DNA from 3 places in the Exiguobacterium sp. HSB13 genome. Region 3 is predicted to be linked to each of the others. Evidence: riboswitches for the same ligand, from Rfam matches in the RefSeq annotation. Region 3 holds a riboswitch; each other region holds the start of a gene.
What was found. Region 3 has a riboswitch for S-adenosylmethionine ahead of mtnK (S-methyl-5-thioribose kinase). Riboswitches for the same ligand answer to the same signal wherever they lie in the genome.
Positions count from the first base shown of each region.

Region 1: it holds a riboswitch for S-adenosylmethionine, as region 3 does, so the genes downstream of both, ACZGCQ_RS11365 (methionine ABC transporter ATP-binding protein) here and mtnK (S-methyl-5-thioribose kinase) in region 3, are expected to answer to the same signal.
Region 2: it holds a riboswitch for S-adenosylmethionine, as region 3 does, so the genes downstream of both, metK (methionine adenosyltransferase) here and mtnK (S-methyl-5-thioribose kinase) in region 3, are expected to answer to the same signal.

Region 1 is NZ_JBUZOM010000001.1:2,181,897-2,186,139, forward strand. It holds gene ACZGCQ_RS11355 (MetQ/NlpA family ABC transporter substrate-binding protein) at 1-203, opposite strand, end outside; gene ACZGCQ_RS11360 (methionine ABC transporter permease) at 223-873, opposite strand; gene ACZGCQ_RS11365 (methionine ABC transporter ATP-binding protein) at 863-1,891, opposite strand; SAM riboswitch class I at 1,978-2,081, opposite strand; SAM riboswitch class I at 2,331-2,432, shown strand; gene ACZGCQ_RS11370 (alpha/beta hydrolase) at 2,500-3,258, shown strand; gene ACZGCQ_RS11375 (thymidine kinase) at 3,341-3,955, opposite strand; gene ACZGCQ_RS11380 (DedA family protein) at 4,139-4,243, shown strand, end outside.
Region 2 is NZ_JBUZOM010000001.1:1,714,250-1,718,492, reverse strand. It holds gene pckA (phosphoenolpyruvate carboxykinase (ATP)) at 1-1,359, opposite strand, end outside; SAM riboswitch class I at 1,594-1,720, shown strand; gene metK (methionine adenosyltransferase) at 1,849-3,057, shown strand; gene ACZGCQ_RS09110 (GNAT family N-acetyltransferase) at 3,196-3,684, shown strand; gene ACZGCQ_RS09105 (alpha/beta hydrolase) at 3,763-4,243, shown strand, end outside.
Region 3 is NZ_JBUZOM010000002.1:320,342-324,584, reverse strand. It holds gene ACZGCQ_RS13410 (sugar ABC transporter substrate-binding protein) at 1-315, opposite strand, end outside; gene mtnA (S-methyl-5-thioribose-1-phosphate isomerase) at 327-1,376, opposite strand; gene mtnK (S-methyl-5-thioribose kinase) at 1,373-2,539, opposite strand; SAM riboswitch class I at 2,619-2,722, opposite strand; SAM riboswitch class I at 2,928-3,030, shown strand; gene ACZGCQ_RS13395 (2,3-diketo-5-methylthiopentyl-1-phosphate enolase) at 3,101-4,243, shown strand, end outside.

The DNA.
Region 1 (4,243 bases), on a different contig from region 3:
ATGTTCGGCTGGACATAATCGGAGAACTTGACGAGCTCGATTTTGATGCCTTCCTTCTCTGCTTTTTTCGCGACGTAGTCCCAAACTTGGGTATCCGAACCGCTGACACCGAGTTTGATCGTCTTTTCGTCTTCTCCTGATGCTGCGCACCCGGCAAATAAAATCGTCGTTAGTGTTGCTCCAATTGCTACTGCTTTTTTCATGGCTGAATCGCTCCCTTGATTAATGTCTTCTGATTTTTCGTGCGACGATATTGCCTGTCGTCTGTAAGCCTTGAACTAAGATGACGAGAATCCCGACCGTGATGATCATGACTTTCGTGTCGAATCGTTGATAACCATAGGTGATCGCTAAGTCACCGAGACCACCGCCTCCAATCGCACCTGCCATCGCTGACGCCCCGATCAAGCCGATCGTCGCGATTGTTAAGTTCAGGATCAGTGAACCGAGTGCTTCCGGTAGGAGGAAGCGGAAAATCGTTTGAAACGGTGTCGCACCCATCGCTTCTGCTGCTTCCAGAACACCTTTATCGACTTCGAGTAACGAGCTCTCGATCAGACGCGCCATGTACGGTGCGGCGTAAAAGACGAGCGGGACGATGGCGGCTTCGGTTCCGATCGATGTCTGGACGATCAAGCGCGTCAATGGAATGATCGCGACGAGTAAAATGATGAACGGAATCGAGCGGAAAATATTGACGATACTGTTGAAGAACGTGAACAGCGGGACGTTCTCGAGCAATGCACCTTTTCGCGTGACGACAAGTAGGATACCGAGTGGTAAGCCAATCAAAGTCGAGAATAAGAGTGAGACGGATACCATCGTCATCGTCTGCAAAAATGCCGTCCAGATATCACTGTAATTAACTAGCATGGGCAAGCACCTCCTCGACTGTCACCTGTGCCTGATCGATATAGTGTAACGCTCGTTTTACTTCAGCCGGCTCACCGATCAACTCGACGAGTAAGGTGCCGAACGGCGTATCCTGCAACTCTGTGATGCTCCCGTGCAAGATGTTGACATCGACATCGAAGCGTTTCGCGACTTGCGATAAGAGCGGCTGCCCCGTGTGATGTCCGAGAAAATGAATCTTATAGATTGGATGTGCATTTCGCGACTCGATTAACTGACGAATCGATGCTGGAATTTCGTCATGCATGACGGACCGGACGAAGTTTTTTGCCGTCTCGGTCTTTGGATTCGAAAAGACGTCGAAGACCGTTCCTGACTCAATCAACTTTCCAGCTTCAATGACGGCGACCCGGTCGCAAATCTCCCGGATGACGCCCATCTCGTGGGTGATCAAGAGAATCGTGATCCCGTACTCGGCATTGATGCGTTTTAATAACTGGAGAATATGATGCGTCGTCTGGGGATCAAGTGCTGATGTCGCTTCGTCACATAAGAGGACGGAAGGTTGCGTCGCCAGTGCCCGGGCGATGCCAACACGCTGTTTCTGTCCACCGGACAATTGATCCGGATAATGATCCGCCTTGTCCGCGAGATCAACGAATTCGAGCAACTCCGTCACCCGGCGTCGAATCTCGTCTTTCTTGACGCCTGCGAGAACGAGTGGCTTTGCGACATTCGTAAAGACTGTGTTCGCATTCAATAGATTGAAGTGCTGAAAGATCATTCCAATCCGTTGTTTTGCTTGGCGTAATTTTTTCGGAGACAGTTGCGTTAAATCTTCCCCATCGACCGTCACCGTTCCTGATGTTGGTCGTTCTAACAGATTGACACAGCGGAGCAGTGAACTTTTTCCGGCACCACTAAAGCCGATGACACCAAAGATTTCGCCTTTTTCGATCGTCAGGTCGACACCGTCGAGCGCTGCGATCGTCTGATCCTTCGTGACGTACGTTTTTTTGACTTGATGAAATGCGATCATTCCGTTTTCCCCCTTCATTCAACAAAAAAGGTCCCTTCTTGAGAAACAAGAAGAGACCTGGATCCGCACAGTGGCAGAATCCACTCCACTCATCTCTCAGACATCTGTCTGATGGAATTGGCACAGTGCTCATAATGAGTCTGTTGCCGAGGTTTCGCAGGGCCAGTCCCTCCACCTCTCTGGATAAGTATTGCGGTATGAAATTCGTATGTGTGGTGTTGCGTTGTTGCTTATGTCGTAAAACTAATTTTTACATTACGGGTCGAACCTTTAAAAGTCAACCAACTTTGCAAAAATAATCCATTTGTCGCATATCGATTGATTGACAAGTTATGGATTAGCTTAATGAACGAATCGTGATTCGTCAAGAACGATTTGACAAGTCATTTTCGAACGTGCTACCATCGTTTCAATGATTAATCCGACAATTCCAATATGATATTTATCAAGAGTGAACGAGAGACCTGGCTCTATGACTTCACGGCAACCTGCAATTTGTAAGGTGCTCCGACCAGCAAAGCGCGGCTTTGGATGATACGGTGAAAAACTCGTGGGCGTCCAAGCAGTGACGTCGACGAGTTTTTTTCATGAATGGAGGAAAAAGAGTAATGATGAACTATCCTGTATTGACTGGTGCCGAAGCGTTTTATCTTCAAGGTGGACCGATTGGTATTCTAATCTGTCATGGTTTTAACGCGACCCCACAAAGTGTCCGGGACGTCGGTGAGGCATTCGCCGCTGAAGGTTTTACCGTCTATGCCCCGCGCTTACGTGGACATGGAACAAACGTCCGCGAGTTCGAACAATCGACTGCTCGATGTTGGAAGCAAAGCCTGCAAGACGGCTATGAACGTTTACAAGAAACATGCGACCAAGTCTTCGTCATCGGTCAATCAATGGGAGCAACGCTCGCACTGTCGCTCGCCGCTGACAGGATTCCGTTTGCCGGCATCATTACGATCAATGCTGCACTCTCCGTTCCATCCTATGAAGCACTTTCGTTCGAGGACGGTCCACAGTATTTACCGGAAGGGGCACCGGACATCAAGCGGTCTGCTTTTGAAATCATCTATGATCTCGTTCCGAGCCGTTGTGCGTTCGAACTCGTCCGTCTGATGGATGAGACGAAAGGACGCCTTGGATCGATCCTTCTTCCGACATTGATTCTTTACTCAGCGACCGATCACGTTGTTCCACCGTCGAGCTCGGATTATCTGCATCAACATATCGGAACGAATGATAAACGCAGCTACTGTTTACTCAACTCGTATCACGTCGCAACCCTTGATCATGATCAGGATTTGATCGTTCGTGAGACGATCCGCTTCATCGAACGCTCAAGCCGATTCTCACAGGAAACAGGATAATAAAAAAAACAGCTATTCGTTTCCAAGTAGAAGCGAATAGCTGTGAGATCAAAGGACGACCATCATCGGCTCGTCTTTTTATTTATCTTTCTTGATGCTGCACCGATTGGAGCGGCTTCGGTTTTCCAGGCACCTCATGACAATGGCGGCACCGTGGCTCATACGACTCTGAAGCGCCGACTAGGATGATCGGATCATCGTAGTTCGCTGGTTTTCCATCAATCAACCGTTGTGTCCGGGAAGCCGGATCACCACACGAAAGACAGATGGCTTGCAGCTTCGTTACGAATTCTGCGCGCGCCAGTAATTCCGGCATCTTGCCGAATGGCTCTGCCCGGAAATCTTGATCAAGACCCGCACAAATGACACGTTTTCCGTCTTGTGCAAGTGCTTCGATGACTTGTACGATCTCATCATCAAAGAATTGAACTTCATCGATTCCAACGATTTGTGTTTCCTCCGCTACTGCTGCGTAGAGATCACGACTCGTCGCCATCGGAATCGCCACGACGGAGTTGCCGATATGAGAGACGACATGCTCTTCATGGTACCGGTCGTCGATTGCCGGCTTGAATACTTGAACGGGCAGTTTGCCGTACTGCGCCCGTCTGACACGACGAATCAACTCTTCCGATTTCCCGGAAAACATACTGCCACAAATTACTTCGATCCAGCCGTACTGATTTATTACATGCATCATCGTCCGACACCGTCCTCTAAAAATAGTCACTTTAACGAGTATAGCTCGAAACGGTATCGAGAAAAAGGGTTGACTTCCGGAAATCAAAATTCATTTTTTCTTTCCCTAGAATTTTTGTCCTTTCATTCCAACCGTCCCCTATTTCCTGTACACTGAAGAAGAAGATTCTCACGAAAGAAGGTGTCCCCGATTCATCATCTCTTACATGATATCCTGCACCAATATGGTGCCCTTGGTCTCTCCGTCCTTCTCGCAGGTGGTATCGTGGGATTGCCGGTTCCTGAT
Region 2 (4,243 bases), on a different contig from region 3:
CGTTGCAAGTGTACCGTTGACGGCAGCGTTGACCATCGTCCGTGTATAGGATAGCTTCATGCGGCTACCTGTACCGTAAGCACCGCCTGTCCAACCTGTGTTGACGAGATAAACAGTGACACCATGACGATCAATCAATTCGCCAAGCATCGTCGCATATTTTTCAGGCATTAGTGGAAGGAACGGTGAACCAAAGCATGTCGAGAACGTTGCTTCCGGTTCCGTGACACCGCGTTCTGTTCCCGCGAGTTTTGATGTATATCCTGATAGGAAGTGATACATCGCTTGTTCTTTCGTCAATTTACTGATCGGAGGCAAAACACCGTACGCATCAGCCGTCAAGAAGACGATCGTCTTCGGATGACCAGCACGTGACGGAACAGCGATGTTATCAATCGCTGTGATCGGATAAGCAGCACGCGTATTTTCCGTCAATGATGTGTCATCGTAATCAGGATGACGGGCTTCGTCGAGCATGACGTTTTCAAGGACGGTTCCGAAACGGATCGCGTCAAAGATTTGCGGTTCTTTTTCACGCGATAAGTTAACGGTCTTTGCATAACATCCACCTTCGATGTTAAAGACACCGTCGTGCGACCAACCATGTTCGTCGTCACCAATCAATTGACGGCTATCGTCTGCTGATAGGGTGGTCTTACCAGTACCGGATAGACCGAAGAACAAGGCGACGTCGCCTTCGTGTCCGACGTTTGCCGAGCAGTGCATCGAAAGGACATTTTCTTGTGGCAAGAGATAGTTCATGACGGAAAAGATTGATTTTTTGATTTCTCCCGCGTATTCCGTTCCACCGATCAAGACGATCCGGTGTTCGAACGACATCGCGATGAACGTCTCGGAGTTCGTTCCGTCAACGGCAGGATCTGCTTTGAAATGCGGCGCATAGACGACCGTGAACGGTTCGAAGGCAGCCACTTCAGGATACTCGCGTAAAAAAAGTTGTTTGGCAAACAGGTTATGCCAAGCGTATTGTGTGAGCACACGGACCGGAAGGGTGAAGTGCGTATCTGCTCCAGCAGCAGCTTCTGTGTAGTAGAGCTGATCGGCTTCGTTCATGTAACGAAGAACCTTTTGCAACAATTGTTCAAATTTGTCTCCATCCATTGGTTGGTTAACGTGACCCCAATCAATGTGAGACTCGCAGGAAGAATCACGGACGATGAACTTATCTTTTGGTGAACGACCTGTAAATTTCCCCGTTTCTACAGATAATGCGCCGTTCTCAGCAAGGACACCTTCTTCGTTTCGAATCGCATGTTCGACAAGTTCAGCAACAGATAGTTGTTTGAACACATGCTCTTTCTTGAGTAGTTCTTCGATATTCAGGACCGTCATCGGCATCCTGACCCCACCTTTCCCCTACGTTGGTTTTGGCTCACTGTATTTAGTATGACACATTTATTATATATGACATACTAAAGAGAGAGCAATCATTTTCTGGTGCTGATTTCTATTTATCTGGAAACGCTTTCAGCATTAACAGTTTAACATCTCTTTCAAAAAGTTTCGACTAGAATTTGAAACCTTGCTTGACAGAGTAGGTACAACTTTATATCATGTAATTCGTAACGGATACTCTTATTCTGAGCAGGTGGAGGGAACAAGGCCCGAAGAAACCCGGCAACCGTCCTACATTAATTCACATATTAATGAGGGAAAAGGTGCTCTCCTGAAGCGAAGTAAACACTTCGAACGATAAGAGGGTAAAGGAAGAACGCACAACCTTTCCCTGACCATTTTTTGGACTTGGAAAGGTTTTTTTCATTTTACCGTCCCACTCAACTAGGGGAAATGAGTACACCGTCAAATTCTTTTTTGGGAGGGTCATACATGACAAACCTTAATCGCCGACTTTTCACGTCGGAGTCAGTCACTGAAGGTCATCCAGATAAAATCTGTGACCAAATTTCGGATTCAATTCTTGATGCAATCCTCGCAGCGGATCCAAACGCACGTGTTGCGGCAGAAACTTCTGTCACGACAGGTCTTGTTCTCGTTGCAGGTGAGATCACGACATCAACTTACGTCGACATTCCAAAAGTCGTTCGTGAGACAATTCGTGAAATTGGCTACACACGCGCGAAATACGGTTTCGACGCGGACACGTGTGCTGTATTGACATCAATCGATGAGCAATCAGCAGACATCGCTCTTGGTGTCGACCAAGCGCTTGAAGCACGTGAAGGTAGCATGTCTGATGCAGAAATCGATGCTATCGGTGCAGGAGACCAAGGTCTCATGTTCGGTTACGCAACGAAAGAAACACCAGAACTCATGCCACTTCCAATCTCGCTTTCACACCGTCTCGCACGCCGTTTGGCAGAAGTGCGTAAAAACGGTCAACTCGACTACCTTCGTCCGGACGGAAAAACACAAGTCACGGTCGAATACAACGAGAACAACGAGCCGGTTCGTGTCGATACAATCGTCATCTCGACACAACACGCAGAAGAAGTCACGCTTGAGCAAATCCAAGCTGACTTGAAAGAACACGTCATCACACCGGTCATCCCGGCTGAATACATCGACGCAGCAACGAAATTCTTCATCAACCCAACTGGTCGTTTCGTTATCGGCGGACCACAAGGAGATGCTGGATTGACTGGTCGTAAGATCATCGTTGATACGTATGGTGGATACGCACGCCACGGCGGTGGAGCATTCTCAGGTAAAGATCCAACGAAAGTCGACCGTTCAGCTGCATACGCAGCACGTTACGTCGCGAAGAACCTCGTTGCTGCAGGTCTTGCAGACAAAGCAGAAGTTCAACTTGCGTACGCAATCGGTGTCGCGCACCCAGTATCAATCGCGGTTGATACATTCGGTACAGGAAAACTTCCTGAAGCGCAACTCGTCGAATTGGTTGCTGAAAACTTCGATCTTCGTCCGGCTGGAATCATCAACATGCTTGATCTCCGTCGTCCGATCTATCGTCAAACAGCTGCATACGGTCACTTCGGTCGTACAGATGTTGAGCTTCCATGGGAGCAAACAGATAAAGCAGCAGTTCTTGAAGAACAAGCAAAACGTTTCGCATAATCAAAAAGTCCGAGAACCCTACGCGGGTTTTCGGACTTTTTTTGTTTACGGGGAACTTTGCAGGAAACGAATGTTTTTTCTAGAAGAGGGTAAAAGTACATGAGTCGATTCGTATGAATATAAAGGGGGGTTCCGATTATGGAAATACGCGAAGCTATTCCAGCTGATGCAGGACGTATTCATGACATTGCCGTCACATCTTGGTTGGATACGTATGCAGAAATCTATTCCGAACGTTCGAAAGCGCATTTCGTGCAGGAGGCGTATCCGCAAGAAGAAGTCGTTCGTGCGATCCGGACGGCGGAAGAAGCACGGGGAGAGTATTTTTATGTCGGAATCATCGACGAGGAGATCGTCGGTTTCATTCATGCTGTTGATGTTGAGGGAACGTGGGAGATCGTTCGTCTGTACGTCTTACCGAAATATCAGCAAAATGGTATCGGGCGACGTCTGATCCGTGAACTCGAACGACAAGGAGCCGTCCCACTCGAAGTCTACGTGGAAGCACGTAACTATAAAGCACGTCAGTTCTTGACCTCATTTGGTTTTGAAGAACTGAGTGAGATGACGGAAGAAGTCTTTGGGCAAGTAGAATCTGTCATTCGTCTTCGCCATGTCGCCTCGTGAAATCCGTCTTGGGACGGTTTCGATTGCGTTTGAAATAAGGTATCGTGAAAAGGAAGTATGAAGTGAAGAGGTGAGTTTGTGGTTGAACAACCAACAGGAATCATCGTATTAGTCTATCCGTTACAACTGCGTGCCCGTCCGAGTGAAGCTTTGATTCGGGTACTCGAACGAGAGTATGAAGTATTGCTCGTCGACGCACCACGTCGCATCTCGTTTGAAGAACATGGTCAACTGTTAAAAGAAGCATTACGTGAAGCCGGGAAACGCAAGCTACCGATTCATATCGTCGCCTGTAGCATGGGCGCACTCGTCGTCAATCGTCTGTTGCAAGAATATGAATTACCGGTCGCCAGTCTGTCGTTCATTTCACCGTTGTTTGATTGGCACCCTTCAAAACAACTCGGAGGCGTCAAACAAGTCTTTGCAAGTGCGTTCGATCGTTTCCGACCTGATGCGCCACTCGGTACGTTGCCGTTTGGTCAAAGTACGGAAGATACTGTTCGTATCGGTGAACTGACCTATGCACAGTACCGGGAAATCGAAGAAGAGATCGTCGTAC
Region 3 (4,243 bases):
CTTACCATGCGAGATGATGAGCCCATCATAATCTTGCTGAATCGCTTGCGCGACAAGCTCCTTGAACTTGACGTCGTTACCTTCCGAAATGAACGTGCTGACTTTAAAGCCAAGCGCTTCGCCTTCACTTCGTGCGCCATCAAGGAATTGTTTCGTATGGTCGTCCGATGCCAGGTTGCGGATGACAGCGATCTTGACGTCCGATTGAACCCCTTTTGGTACATCCTTGACGACTTTTGTCGTCGTGGCTTCTCCATTCGCACAAGCCGCTAGTAACAGTGCCGGTGCTAGGACTGCGTAAGCTAGTTTTTTCATGACATATCTCCTTATCCGAGGGGTTGAAGCCCTGTTAATTGTTCAATCGTTTCTTCATTCGGTTGAGTGATGACACCAAGTTCGGTGATGATGCCTGTGATTAAGGTGTGTGGTGTGACATCAAACGCCGGGTTGAAGACGGCGACTCCCGCTGGTGCTGTCGCGACACCTTGGACAGTCGTCACTTCTTGCGGATCACGCTCTTCGATTTCGATCGCGTCTCCGGAAACGAGCGAGAAGTCGAACGTCGAGAGCGGTGCTGCGACGTAAAACGGAATACCAAAAGCTTGAGCGAGCAATGCCAATTGGAACGTCCCGATCTTATTCGCGGTATCTCCGTTTCGTGTAATCCGGTCGGCACCGACGATGATCGCATCGATCTGTTTTTCTTTCAGCGTATGGGCGACCATGTTGTCCGTAATTAACGTGACATCGATGCCGGCACGTTGTAGCTCCCATGTCGTCAATCGTGCTCCCTGCAGTAACGGTCGCGTCTCACTCGCAAAAACAGATAATTCGATGCCACGTTCTTTTGCGATGTAGAACGGCGCAAGTGCCGTTCCATAAGCAGCGGTCGCAATCGACCCAGCATTACAAATCGTTAGGATCCGGTCGCCTGACTGGAACAATTCCAGTGCATGAATCCCGATTTGACGTGACGTCTGCGCATCCTGGTCGTATAAGGCGACCGTCCGTTTTTCCAACCGTTCACGGATCTCTTCTACCGACGTTCCGTCTTGAATGATTGGATTCAATTGATCGAGGACATTTCGTAAGTTGACGGCCGTCGGTCGTGTCGCGAGTAACGTCGCTGATGTCTCAAGCAAAGCTTGCTTATAGATCGACAGTTCTGCTTCAAACCGGTACGCTTCCTGAACGAGTACGAATCCACCGAATAGGCTGATCGCAGGTGCGCCCCGGACACGCAATTGTTTGATTGCCTCAACTGCTTGCGCAAGATCAGTAATGACTTCATAGTGTTCTTCCTGCGGTAGACGTGTCTGATCAAGAATCGTCAAGACACGGTCTTCGTAACGGATACTTTGAACAAATGCACTCATCGGCTTAACTCCTCCGTTACGTCAAAGTTTCGTAAATCATCAAATGTCCGGCATTCTGTCCGACGTTTGATTAACGCTGCTCCTAGACGGAGGGCGTGACGTTTTCGCTCTAAGCGTTCCGTCGTTGAATCGATTGATTCTAAATCAGCGACTGGTGCGAGACCGATCGTCCGCCGAATCAATTCGCAACCGGCGAATCCAAGGGCATCCTGTAAGATCGTACTCAGTACATCATCAACAAGTCCCGATGCCTGGAATGGTTCGACGGCTTCCCGTTCCCATAAGGCACGGAACGTTGAAGCAAACGTCAGCCAGAACGTATCGATGTCCTTGATTCTTGCGTCACGTCGTGTAGGGTAATCTGGATATGCCGCGAAGAAAAGATGGGCGATGAATTGCCCGACATCGAATCCGAATGGACCATAGAAGGCGAATTCTGGATCGATGACTTTCGTTTCCGTCGCCGAAGCGAAGATGCTTCCTGTATGTAGATCGCCGTGTAGCAACGCATCCCCTTTCGTGATGAAGAGCGCTTCGAGTTTTGCGACTTCGCGTTTTAACTCATCGTCTGCCCAAAGACGTGCCACTTCTTCCTCCAGTCCGGCTTCAATCTCGTTCGTCTCCGCGTCATGAAACGGATCTGTGAAGATCAGTTTTTCTGTGATATCGCACAAATCTGGATTGTAGTACGTTCGGGCAACACGTTTCTTTTCAACCGGACCAAGCGCAAAGTCCGATGTATGGAATAAAGTCCGAGCGAGATAAGAACCGATATGTTCCGCAAGCAACGGATACTGTTCACCCGCGAGCAGTCCAGTCCGAACGATCGTCAGATGTGAAAGATCTTCCATGACCGTATACGCCTCTTCGTGACTAGCATGAAAAACACGTGGTACGAACGGCACGGCATGCCGGGCGAATTCACGGAGTGCGGATTGCTCAATCCACGCCCGCTCAAGCGATAACGGCCAGCTCTCACCGACGACTTTTGCGTACGGGAGTGCTTGTTTTAGAATCAATCGATGTTCACCTTCTCGAATTCGGAAGACGAGGTTAAGGTTCCCATCGCCAATCTCTTCTGCTTCGACGGCTCCGTCGCCGATCAGTCCTAATGAGCGGACCCGTTCAATCGCGTCCTGTTCTGTGAATGCTTTGTATGTCATCTCAGTTTCCCCCTAATGTAATACACGAAAAAGCGCCTCTTTTCGTCATCGAAAAGAGGCGCAGGAAAGTCACTGCGTCCTCTTATCTCTCAGACGAAACGTCTGTTGGATGTAGCACCGTGCCTAGTGGTCGGTTGCTGCGGCGTCATCGGGCCAATTCCCTCTGCCAACTCGCGATAAGAGTCGTATGTAGTTGTCGTGTGTGATATTGATTTGAATCTTACGCAATCGACTTCCTCGCTGTCAAATCGAAATCAAGCAGAAATCGATATCGTTTTCATGCCATCTATAGAAAGAGTATTTTCAAAAAAATAAATTTTCTAAAAATAGTTTGACAAGTGACGATTCTCATGTAAAAATTGCAATTAGATTTCACAATTTCATCCAATTCTTATCAAGAGCAGACGGAGGGACAAGCCCTACGATGTCGCAGCAACCGACCTTTTGGCACGGTGCTAATTCTTGCAGCTACTAAAGCTGACAGATAAGAGTCCACGTTCGAATCATTCATGGTCTCTTGTCGCTGACGAGAGACCATTTTTTTGTTGAAGGAGGAAAGACATGGGTTATATCACTGCTACTTATCAATTGACTGCCCGCAATCGACTCGAGCAACGCGCTGAACAACTCGCGCTTGGTTTGACGGTCGGTTCTTGGACGGAACTGAATCATCTCGAGCAACAACAACTCGCCTCGTTCAAAGGGGAGGTCGTACATACGGAAGAGCGCGATGGAAAAGGATATATCACGATTCGTTATCCGGAACATAACGTGTCGCGCGACTTTTCTGCGATTCTGACGACCGTCTTCGGGAAACTTTCACTCGACGGTGAAATCAAATTAACGGAACTTCTGTTACCGGACACGTTCACACCAGATTTTCCAGGTGCGAAGTTCGGTATCGAAGGGGTCCGTTCCTTAATCGGTGTCGAAGATCGACCGTTGTTAATGAGTATCTTCAAAGGGGTCATCGGACGCGATCTATCATTCCTTCGTGATCAACTTGAAGGACAACTCGCTGGTGGGATCGATCTTGTCAAAGATGATGAGATCCTATACGACAATCCGTTGACACCGACGATTGATCGGGCACGGATCGGACGAGAGGTCATCGATGCTCACTTCCACCAGACTGGTAAACGCGCGTTGTATGCGATCACACTTAGTGGTCCCGTCTTTACGCTCAAGGATCAGGCCAAACGGTTGATTGATGCTGGAGCGACTGCTTTCTTGTTGAATACCTTCACTTACGGACTCGACGTCTTACGTGAACTGGCACGTGATCCGGAGATCAACGTTCCGATCTTCAATCATCCGGCATATAGCGGTGCGTTGATCGCTAGCCCGAATCACGGAGTCGCAGCTCCTGTCTTACTTGGCACATTACCACGTGCTGCTGGAGCAGACTTGACGCTATTCCCGTCTCCTTACGGCAATGTCGCTTTGCCAAAGGATGTCGCTCGTGGCATCACGGTCGAAGCGACCCGTCTCGGTCAGACGAAATCGATCTTCCCGGTTCCTTCAGCCGGTATTCATCCCGGACTCGTCGCTCAACTCGTACAGGACTTCGGTATCGATTCCGTCATCAACGCCGGCGGCGGAGTACATGGTCATCCGCAAGGTGCTGCGGCTGGCGTCATCGCTTTCCGTCAAGCACTCGATGCGGCACTCGCAAATGAGTCCCTATCGACGGCAGCATCGCGT